2 linked regions of the Planctomyces sp. SH-PL14 genome follow. The protein of the gene in region 2 interacts with the protein of the main gene of each other region in a pairwise test. Links are inferred from orthologs where the notes say so. Each region holds a gene or a part of one and is shown on either strand. Other genes may lie near its edges. The genes, in order: dnaE and dnaX.

Evidence for each region.
Region 1: the proteins of dnaX (region 2) and dnaE interact in binary tests that used the Escherichia coli proteins (3 or more experiments, as listed by UniProt). The link is inferred for Planctomyces sp. SH-PL14 from one-to-one orthologs.

Annotation. Positions count from the first base shown.
Region 1 is NZ_CP011270.1:1,768,927-1,773,559, reverse strand. What follows is about bases 26-4,347. They hold dnaE (DNA polymerase III subunit alpha), read right to left. Parts: upstream 3,970-4,347; coding sequence 226-3,969; downstream 26-225. UniProt on the Escherichia coli protein: DNA polymerase III is a complex, multichain enzyme responsible for most of the replicative synthesis in bacteria. This DNA polymerase also exhibits 3' to 5' exonuclease activity. The alpha chain is the DNA polymerase catalytic subunit.
Region 2 is NZ_CP011270.1:534,278-537,460, forward strand. The notes cover bases 175-3,046. They hold dnaX (DNA polymerase III subunit gamma/tau), read right to left. Parts: upstream 2,599-3,046; coding sequence 751-2,598; downstream 175-750. Other genes in these bases: recR (recombination mediator RecR), read right to left, coding at 175-348; VT03_RS02255 (YbaB/EbfC family nucleoid-associated protein), read right to left, coding at 385-732. Also shown: more of recR, read right to left, coding at 1-174. UniProt on the Escherichia coli protein: Part of the beta sliding clamp loading complex, which hydrolyzes ATP to load the beta clamp onto primed DNA to form the DNA replication pre-initiation complex.

The sequences.
Region 1 (4,633 bases), 1.2 Mb from region 2 along the record:
CGATGGCCTCAATTCGGAAGGGATGTCTCTCTCGAACGTGGCGTATGGCGAGACGTAATGACTCGCGGCCAAGATCCGTCGTCAGGATTGGACGCCGCTCATGCGTGACAACGGTAAAAAGTCGAGCCGGCCCTCGCAGCTTCGACGGTACGTCCTCATGGGCGGCGTCTCTCGATAGCGAGGGCGGGTTTTGCTGGGTCTTGACCCAGCCTACGAATTGCGACCTCAATGGCCGTTGCCGCTCGACTCCGAGCTTTTGCCGTTCTGCTGGCTGGCCTGAAAGAGAAAACCCTTCGGGCCGAGGAGGTTGATCAGGCTGTCTTTGAGCGGCTGGCTGGCGGCGACCGTGGCCGAGGTGGTCAGATAGCAGCGGAGGTAGCTGCGGATCACGTCGGTGTGGGCGGTCTGGCCGTTCGTCCCGTTCGCTTCCGCGGTGTGCGAGCCGTTGCCGTTGCCATTTCCGTTCTGGACGGAGAGCGGTTTGACTGGCTTGTCTTCCCAGGTCTCGATGACGAGGACCACCGGCGTTTTGCCCGGGTGGCCGGCGAGCGTATCGCGGATGCGGCGCATGTCGTCTTCGGTGTGGTAGCCGCGGCGGAGCTTGATCAGGATCTGCTTCGTGAACTCCCGCTCCGCCTGCTCGAGCGTCATCACCTTGTTGACGATGATGTTCGGCTCGCGGCTGCGGAGGTCGACCCGGCCCCGGACGAGGAGGATCGCCTCCGGGACGACCTTGTCCCCTTCCCTCGCAAAATCGTCCGGCCACTGGATGCAGCGGACGACCCCCGTGGGGTCTTCCAGGTCGAAGTTGATGTACTTGCTGTGGCCGTTGCGGCTCGGCTTCTTGGTGGCCGCCTTCTTGATCGAGGAGACCATGCCGCCGATCAGGACGTCCTTGCCGTCCCCGATGTCCCGCAGATCCTTGACCTGGTTCTGCGTGAACGCCTGGAGCTGCTCCGAGAACTCGTTGAGCGGATGCGAGGTCAGGTAGAAGCCGATGACTTCCTTCTCGAAGGCGAGCTTCTGGCTGTAGTTCCAGTCGTCCGCAGGCGGGAGCGAGAGGTCGGGCGGGGCCGCTTCGGCAGTCTTGGATCCGCCGCCGCCACCGCCGAATTCGAACAGGTTCTTCTGGCCGCGGGCTTTGTCCCGCTGCTTCGACGATGCGGCCTGCATGGCGCGGTCGACCGCCATGATGTGCTGGGCGCGGTTGGGGCCGAACGAATCGAGGGCCCCGGCCTTCACGAGCAGTTCCAGCGCCCCCTTGTTCAGGACCTTGCCGTCGATTCGTTCGCAGAGATCGAAGATGTCTTTGAACACCCCGCTCCGCTCCCGTTCCTCCATGATCGCCCTGACGGCCCCTTCGCCAACGCCGCGGATGGCGCCCATGCCGAAGGCGACCCGGCGGACCGTCTTCGTCGGGACCGGCTCGTTCGGATCGGCGGCTTTCTTCTTCTTAGCCTTCCCGTCCCCTTCGGGTGCGATTGGGACTTCCTCGACGACGACCGTGAACTCGACGCCGCTGAGGTTGACGTCCGGGGGGACGATCTCGATCTGCATCCGGCGGCAGTCGTCGGTGTGTTCCGCGATCCGCTCGCTCGACTCCATGCCGCACGAGAGGAGCGCGGCCATGAACTCCTGCGGGTAGTGCGCCTTGAGATAGGCGGTCTGGTAAGCGATCGCCCCATAAGCCGTGGAGTGCGACTTGTTGAAGCCGTAGCCGGCGAACTTCTCGATCAGCGAGAAGATGTCGTCCGCCTGCTGGCGGGGCATGCCGTTCTTCTCGGCGCCTTCCAGGAACTGCTCCTTGTACTTGGCGATGATGTCGTACTTCTTCTTCGAGATCGCCTTAATGCACTGGTACGACTTGGCGAGCTCGACCCCTCCCAGGCGGTTCAGGATCCGCATGACCTGTTCCTGGTAGACCATGACCCCGTAGGTCTCGTCCAGGACGCCGTCGACGATCGGGTGAACGGTCGGCACCGGCTCGCGGCCGTGCTTGACGTTCACGTAGGTCATGACCATCCCCCCTTCCAGGGGGCCGGGGCGATAGAGGGCCGACGTGGCGATGATGTCCGCGAACTTGTCGGGCTTCATCTTCGTCAGCAGGTCCCGCATCCCGCCGGACTCGAGCTGGAAGATCCCCTTCGTTTCCCCGCGCTGGAGGAGGGCGAAGGTCGGCTTGTCGTCGAGCGGCAGGTCCTTCGGGACGATGTCGACGCCGCGGTGCTTCTTTACGTTCTGGACGGCTTTGTCGAGGATCGAGAGGTTTCGCAGCCCAAGAAAATCCATCTTGAGAAGGCCCGCCTTCTCGACTTCCGTCCACTGCGTGAGGATGTCCTCTTTGCCCGAGAGTTTCTGGAGCGGGACATACTCGATGAGCGGCTGGTCGGCGATGACCACGCCGGCCGCGTGGGTGCCGGCGCTCTTGGCGAGACCTTCCATGGCGATCGCGAAGTCGACGAGCTCCTTCGTCTGCGGATCGGCCTGGTACTGCTGCTTGAGTTCCGGATTCTCCTCGATCGCCTCCGTGATCTTGATGTTGAGGGTTTCGGGGATCATCTTGGCGACTTCGTCCGCCCGCTTGAGGTCGACCCCGAGCGCGCGGGCGACGTCGCGAATCGCCGCCTTCGCCTTCAGCGTGCCGAACGTCCCGATCTGGGCCACGTTGTCGACGCCGTACTTCTCCTTGACGTAGTTCAGGACCATTTCCCGCCGGTCCCGGCAGAAGTCCATATCGATATCGGGCGCCTCGGTCCGGCTCGGATCGAGGAACCGTTCGAACAGCAGGTCGTACTCGATGGGGCAGACGTCGCTGATCCCCAGCAGGTAGGCGACGATCGCCCCGCAGGCGCTTCCGCGGGCCGTGCAGGGGATCCCCTGCGAGCGGGCGAACCGGGCGAAGTCCCACACGATGAGGAAGTAGCTGGCGTACCCCATCTTGTTGATGACGCCGAGCTCGAACTCGAGCCGGTCCACGAACTTCTGCTCGGGGTTCTCTCCGTACCGCCACTTCATGCCGTCGTAGGCGACCTGCCGGAGATAGTCCTTGTCGGTCAGCGGCGGCGGCGGGGTGAAGACCGGGTAGTGCCGGGTCTTGAGGTCGAGCTCGATGTTGCAGCGGTTCGCGATCTCCTGCGAGCGGGCGACCGCCTCGGCCCGGTTCGGGAAGGCGGCGTACATCTGCTCGGGAGAACGGATGAAGAGCTGATCGGTGTTGATCTTCATCCGGTTTTCGTCGGTGACGCGGGCTTTTGTGTTCACACACAAGAGCACGTCGTGCATCGACGCGTCGGTCTGGCAGAGGTAGTGCGCGTCGTTCGTGGCGACGAGCGGCAGCCCCATGCGATCGGCGAGTTCGATCGTCGCTTCAGCACAGGACTGCTGGATCTCGACGCCGCCGTCCTGGATCTCCATGTAGAAGCGGTCGCCGAAGAGGTCGACGTACCACTTCACGAGCGATTCGGCCTTTTCCTTCTCGCCACCCAGGAGGAGTCGCGAGAGTTCGCTCGAGGCGCAGCCCGAGAGGCAGATGACCCCTTCGTGGTATTGCTGGAGCAGTTCCTTGTCGATGCGGGGCTTGTAGTAGAACCCTTCGAGGTAGGCCTTGGAGGCCATCCGCGAGAGGTTCTTGAAGCCCGTCGCGTTCATGGCGAGGAGCGTGAGGTGGAACGTGGCGTCCTTCATCCGCGACGCGCTGCGGTCCGTGCGGTGGCCGGGGGCGATGTAGGCCTCGTACCCCAGGATCGGGTTGACGCCGCCGTCCTTGCACTTGGTGTAGAACTCGAGTGCGCCGTACAGGTTCCCGTGGTCCGTGATGGCGCACGAGTCCATCCCCAGCTCTTTGACCTTCTTGACGAGGTCGGGGATTTTGCTGGCCCCGTCGAGGAGGGAGTAGTGGGTGTGGCAGTGAAGGTGGGCGAAGGGCCGCACCGGGGCAGCCTCGGCTGCGGGGGTCGCGAGATCGCTCATGAATCCGTGCGAGCGGAGGGGATGGCGGGGAACAGCGCGACTGATTCGCGCCGGAGTGAAACCGGGATTGTACCAGATCTGATCGGCGCTGCGGCCCGGCTCCGAGCGGTTTTGACGGGGAGCGGCGCAATGGCCGTGGATGTCGCGGGTTAGGGTAGATGGACGGCGTCGACATGGGTGCGTTCGCTGGATGGTGGCCGGGCGACGTGGCGTAGCTTCGGGCTCATAAACCGGGTCCAGGGGCACCCTGGTGGGGGATGCAAGGGGGCAACGCCCTCTTGCCCGCCGGAGGCCCTCTCGTCGGAAGATGTCTGAAGGAGCTCGTGTCCAAACGCGGACACGGTGCCGTATGCCCCCTCACCAACCCGCGGGGATTGCATCGCCGGCGGTGTGGATTGAGGGAGTCCTCATAGCTCGTACCACAAAGGGGACATCCGTTGCTGACCACGGTTCCCCATCGAAAATGCCTCCGGCGGCAAGGGGGCGTGGCCCCCTTGACCCCAGGCGGCCGTGGCACGTTGGGTTTGAGCTATGGGCGTCGTCCCGGCAAGGAGGCGATTTCACCCCGTCAACACTCTGCATCCATCAGAATCGGCCCATCTGTCGCCACGGCCGGCGATCCGCTTTACCCTGCAGACGTCTGACCAAGCTCGCGGAATGGTAC
Region 2 (3,183 bases):
GACGTGGTATGTCCCCTGGAAGACTCCCGTGTTCTCGAGGATCGTCACGTCCCGCGGCTGCTCGACGACGCAGACGAGCGTCCGGTCGCGGCGCGAGTCCGCGCAGACGGTGCACAGTTCCTGGTCGGTGAGGTTGAAGCAGATCGTGCAGCGGCGGATCGACTGCTTGACCTCGCGGATCGCCTCCGCCAGCCGCATCGCCTCGGGAGTCGTGGCGCTGATGATGTAGTTCGCCAGCCGCTCCGCGCTCTTGCGGCCGATTCCCGGCAGCGCGGCAAACTCATTGATGAGCCGGCCGACGGCGGGGCCGAACGGGTGCTGTTCCGGCGGGAAGGTTTTGACGGGCATGGGGCGGAGCCTCTCCGAGGCGGGGACGCGCGGGCCTCAGGAGCCGAGTCCAAGCTGGGACATCGCCTGCTGGAGGGCAGCGTTGTCTCCCCCCATCACCCCCGACATCTCGCGGGTGGCGGCCTCCTTGGCCTTGGCGACGGCGTCGTTGACCGCCTCGCTGATCGCGGTCTCCATCCGGTCCGATCCGTTGGCGAGGGCGGCCGGAGCGACCCGGCAGCCGACCAGCTGGTGGTCACCGGTCATCTCGACCGTCACGAGGCCGTCGGCGGAGGTCCCTGAGACGCGAAGCGTGGCGAGCTTCTGCTTCATCTCGGACATCCGCGACTGCATGTCCCCCATCTGCTTCATCAGCTGGGCGATATTTCCGAGTCCCTTGAACATCGGCGATTTCCTCTCGTTCTACTCCTCCGGATCGGCGTTCGCGTCACCGGAATCGCTTCCTTCGATCGCCGTCGCGCCGGAATATTCCCGGACGTCGACGACGGTCGCGTTCAGGATCGCGACTGCCTGCTGAACAAAAACATCCCCTTCCACGCTGGTGGGGCGTCTCCGTTCGGCCATGGCCGGCTTGGCTGCGACGGGGGCCGCCGGAGCGGTCACCGAGGCGTCCTCGCTAATCCTTATCTGGACAGGAGTTCCGGCCAATTCATCGATGTACTGCTGAAGGCGTTTCAGGTTTTCCGCCTTCGCACAGTACATCCGAGAGAAACCATAGCTCTTCGGGAACCGCAAATCTAGAGAATTTGGCCCAGTAATTGCAGCAAACGTGGCATTCTTCAGGTGAGAGGCCATCACCTCGGGCAATCTGGTGAGCAATTCTCCTGCGAAAGTTGCCATTGTGCCGGCTGACAGCGCAATCTGAGCTCCAGGCGCGCAATCTGCTCCTTCAGGTTCCGGCTCCGGCGCGGAACGCGATGCTGAAGGAGGGGGAGCCACGGGCGTTGCTGGAGGCGGAGGGACCGCTGGAGCCGTCACTGCAGGGGGGTGTTCAGCCCCGTTTTTTTTTTCGTCCGGGCGCGGAGCGGCCGGACTCGCCGGGGGCATCCGCGGCGGCATTGCTGGACGCGGGGCGGTCCCCGGTGAGGGGGGCGTTGCCGGGCGGGAGGCGGGAGCCGGGCCACCGACCTGGCTCAACGGCGTGAGTTCCGCCAGGAGCGTCATCCGGATCAGGGCCAGTTCCAGCAGGGAACGGGCGTAGTTGACCCGCTGCATGCGATTCTTCGCTTCGGCCAGGATCTGCATCGCCGCGCTGGCGGTCGACACCGCCCAGCGTCCGGCCTGCTCGCGGAGGGCATCCCGGACGCGTTCCGAGACCGCCAGGAGCGGCACCTCGTCCGCGCCGACGGACACGACGATCAGGTCCCGCAGGTAGTTCAGGAGCTGGTCGCTGAAGACCCCCAGCTCGACGCCGACTTCCGCCGCATTGTGGAGCCGCGACAGTACGCCGGGCCGGTCGCTGCGGATGACGGCGTCGATGAGGTCGATGATCCGCTCGTCCGGGGCGGTCCCGAGCAGCCGGTGGACGTCCTCCGCCTGAACCCGTTCGCTGCCGAACGCGAGGAGCTGGTCGAACAGGGACTGGCTGTCCCGCATCGATCCGGCGGCGCGGCGGGCGACGAGTTCCAGGGCTTCCTCGTCGACGACGCGGCCTTCCGCCTCCGCGATCTCCCGCAGGCGGCCCATGATCCGGTCGGTGGCGATCGTTCCGAAGTCGAACCGCTGGCAGCGGGAAAGGATCGTGTCCGGGACCTTGTTGGGCTCGGTGGTGCAGAAGATGAATTTGACGTTCGGCGGGGGCTCTTCCAGCGTCTTGAGGAGGGCGTTGAAGGCCTCCTTGGTGAGCATGTGGACTTCGTCGATGATGTAGACTTTGTAGGGCGACCGCATCGACCGGACGTTGACGTTGGCCCGGAGCTGGCGGATGTCGTCGATCCCGCGGTTCGAGGCGCCGTCGATTTCGAGGACGTCGACGTCGCTCCCGGCCGCGATCGAGGTGCAGACTTCGCACTGGTTGCAGGGGACGCCGTCGACGGCGTTGGGGCAGTTCAGGGCCTTGGCGAAGATGCGGGCGGTGGAGGTCTTGCCGACGCCGCGGGCGCCGGTGAAGAGGTAGGCGTGGGCGACGCGTTGCTGGCGGATGGCGTTACGGAGGGACTGTCCGACGTGTCCCTGTCCGACCACTTCGTCGAAGGTCTGGGGTCGGAAGCGGCGGGCGAGGACGGTGTATTGGGGTTGGCGGTCGGTCACGAGCAAGTCTCTCCGGACGCGGACGCCGGGCGGTGGCCGGGCGGTCCAATCCGGTATTCTCGCGACTCCCGCCGAAAGCAACCAGCGTCCCGCCAGAGCCGACGGAGTCCGGGGTGTGTTGGCTGGATTGTGGCCGGGTGGTGTGGCGTATCATCGAACGGATCAAACCGGGTCCAGGGGCACCCTGGTGGGGAGTGCAGAGGGGCAACGCCCCTTTGCCCGCCGGAGGCCTGGCCGTCGAGAGATGTCTGAAGGAGTCCGTGTCCAAACGCGGACACTGCGTCGGATGCCCCCTCACCAACCCGCGGGGATTCCAGGCCGAGCGGTGAGTCCTCAACGCCGGTTCCACAAAGGGGACATCCGTTGCGTACCACGGTTCCTCATGGAAGTGCCTCCGGCGGCAAGGGGTTGCCCCCTTGACCCCGGCTGCCGTGGCACATTGGGTTTGAGCTATCACGCCGTGCCGGCAAGGACGCGGTTCGAGACACCCGAATCAGGCTCACTCCTCGACCAGCCACCATCCGGCGAACGCCCCCTGTCCACCAGAGGCCCAACCGCCAAGCCCCACTGGACCCAGCCGCGATA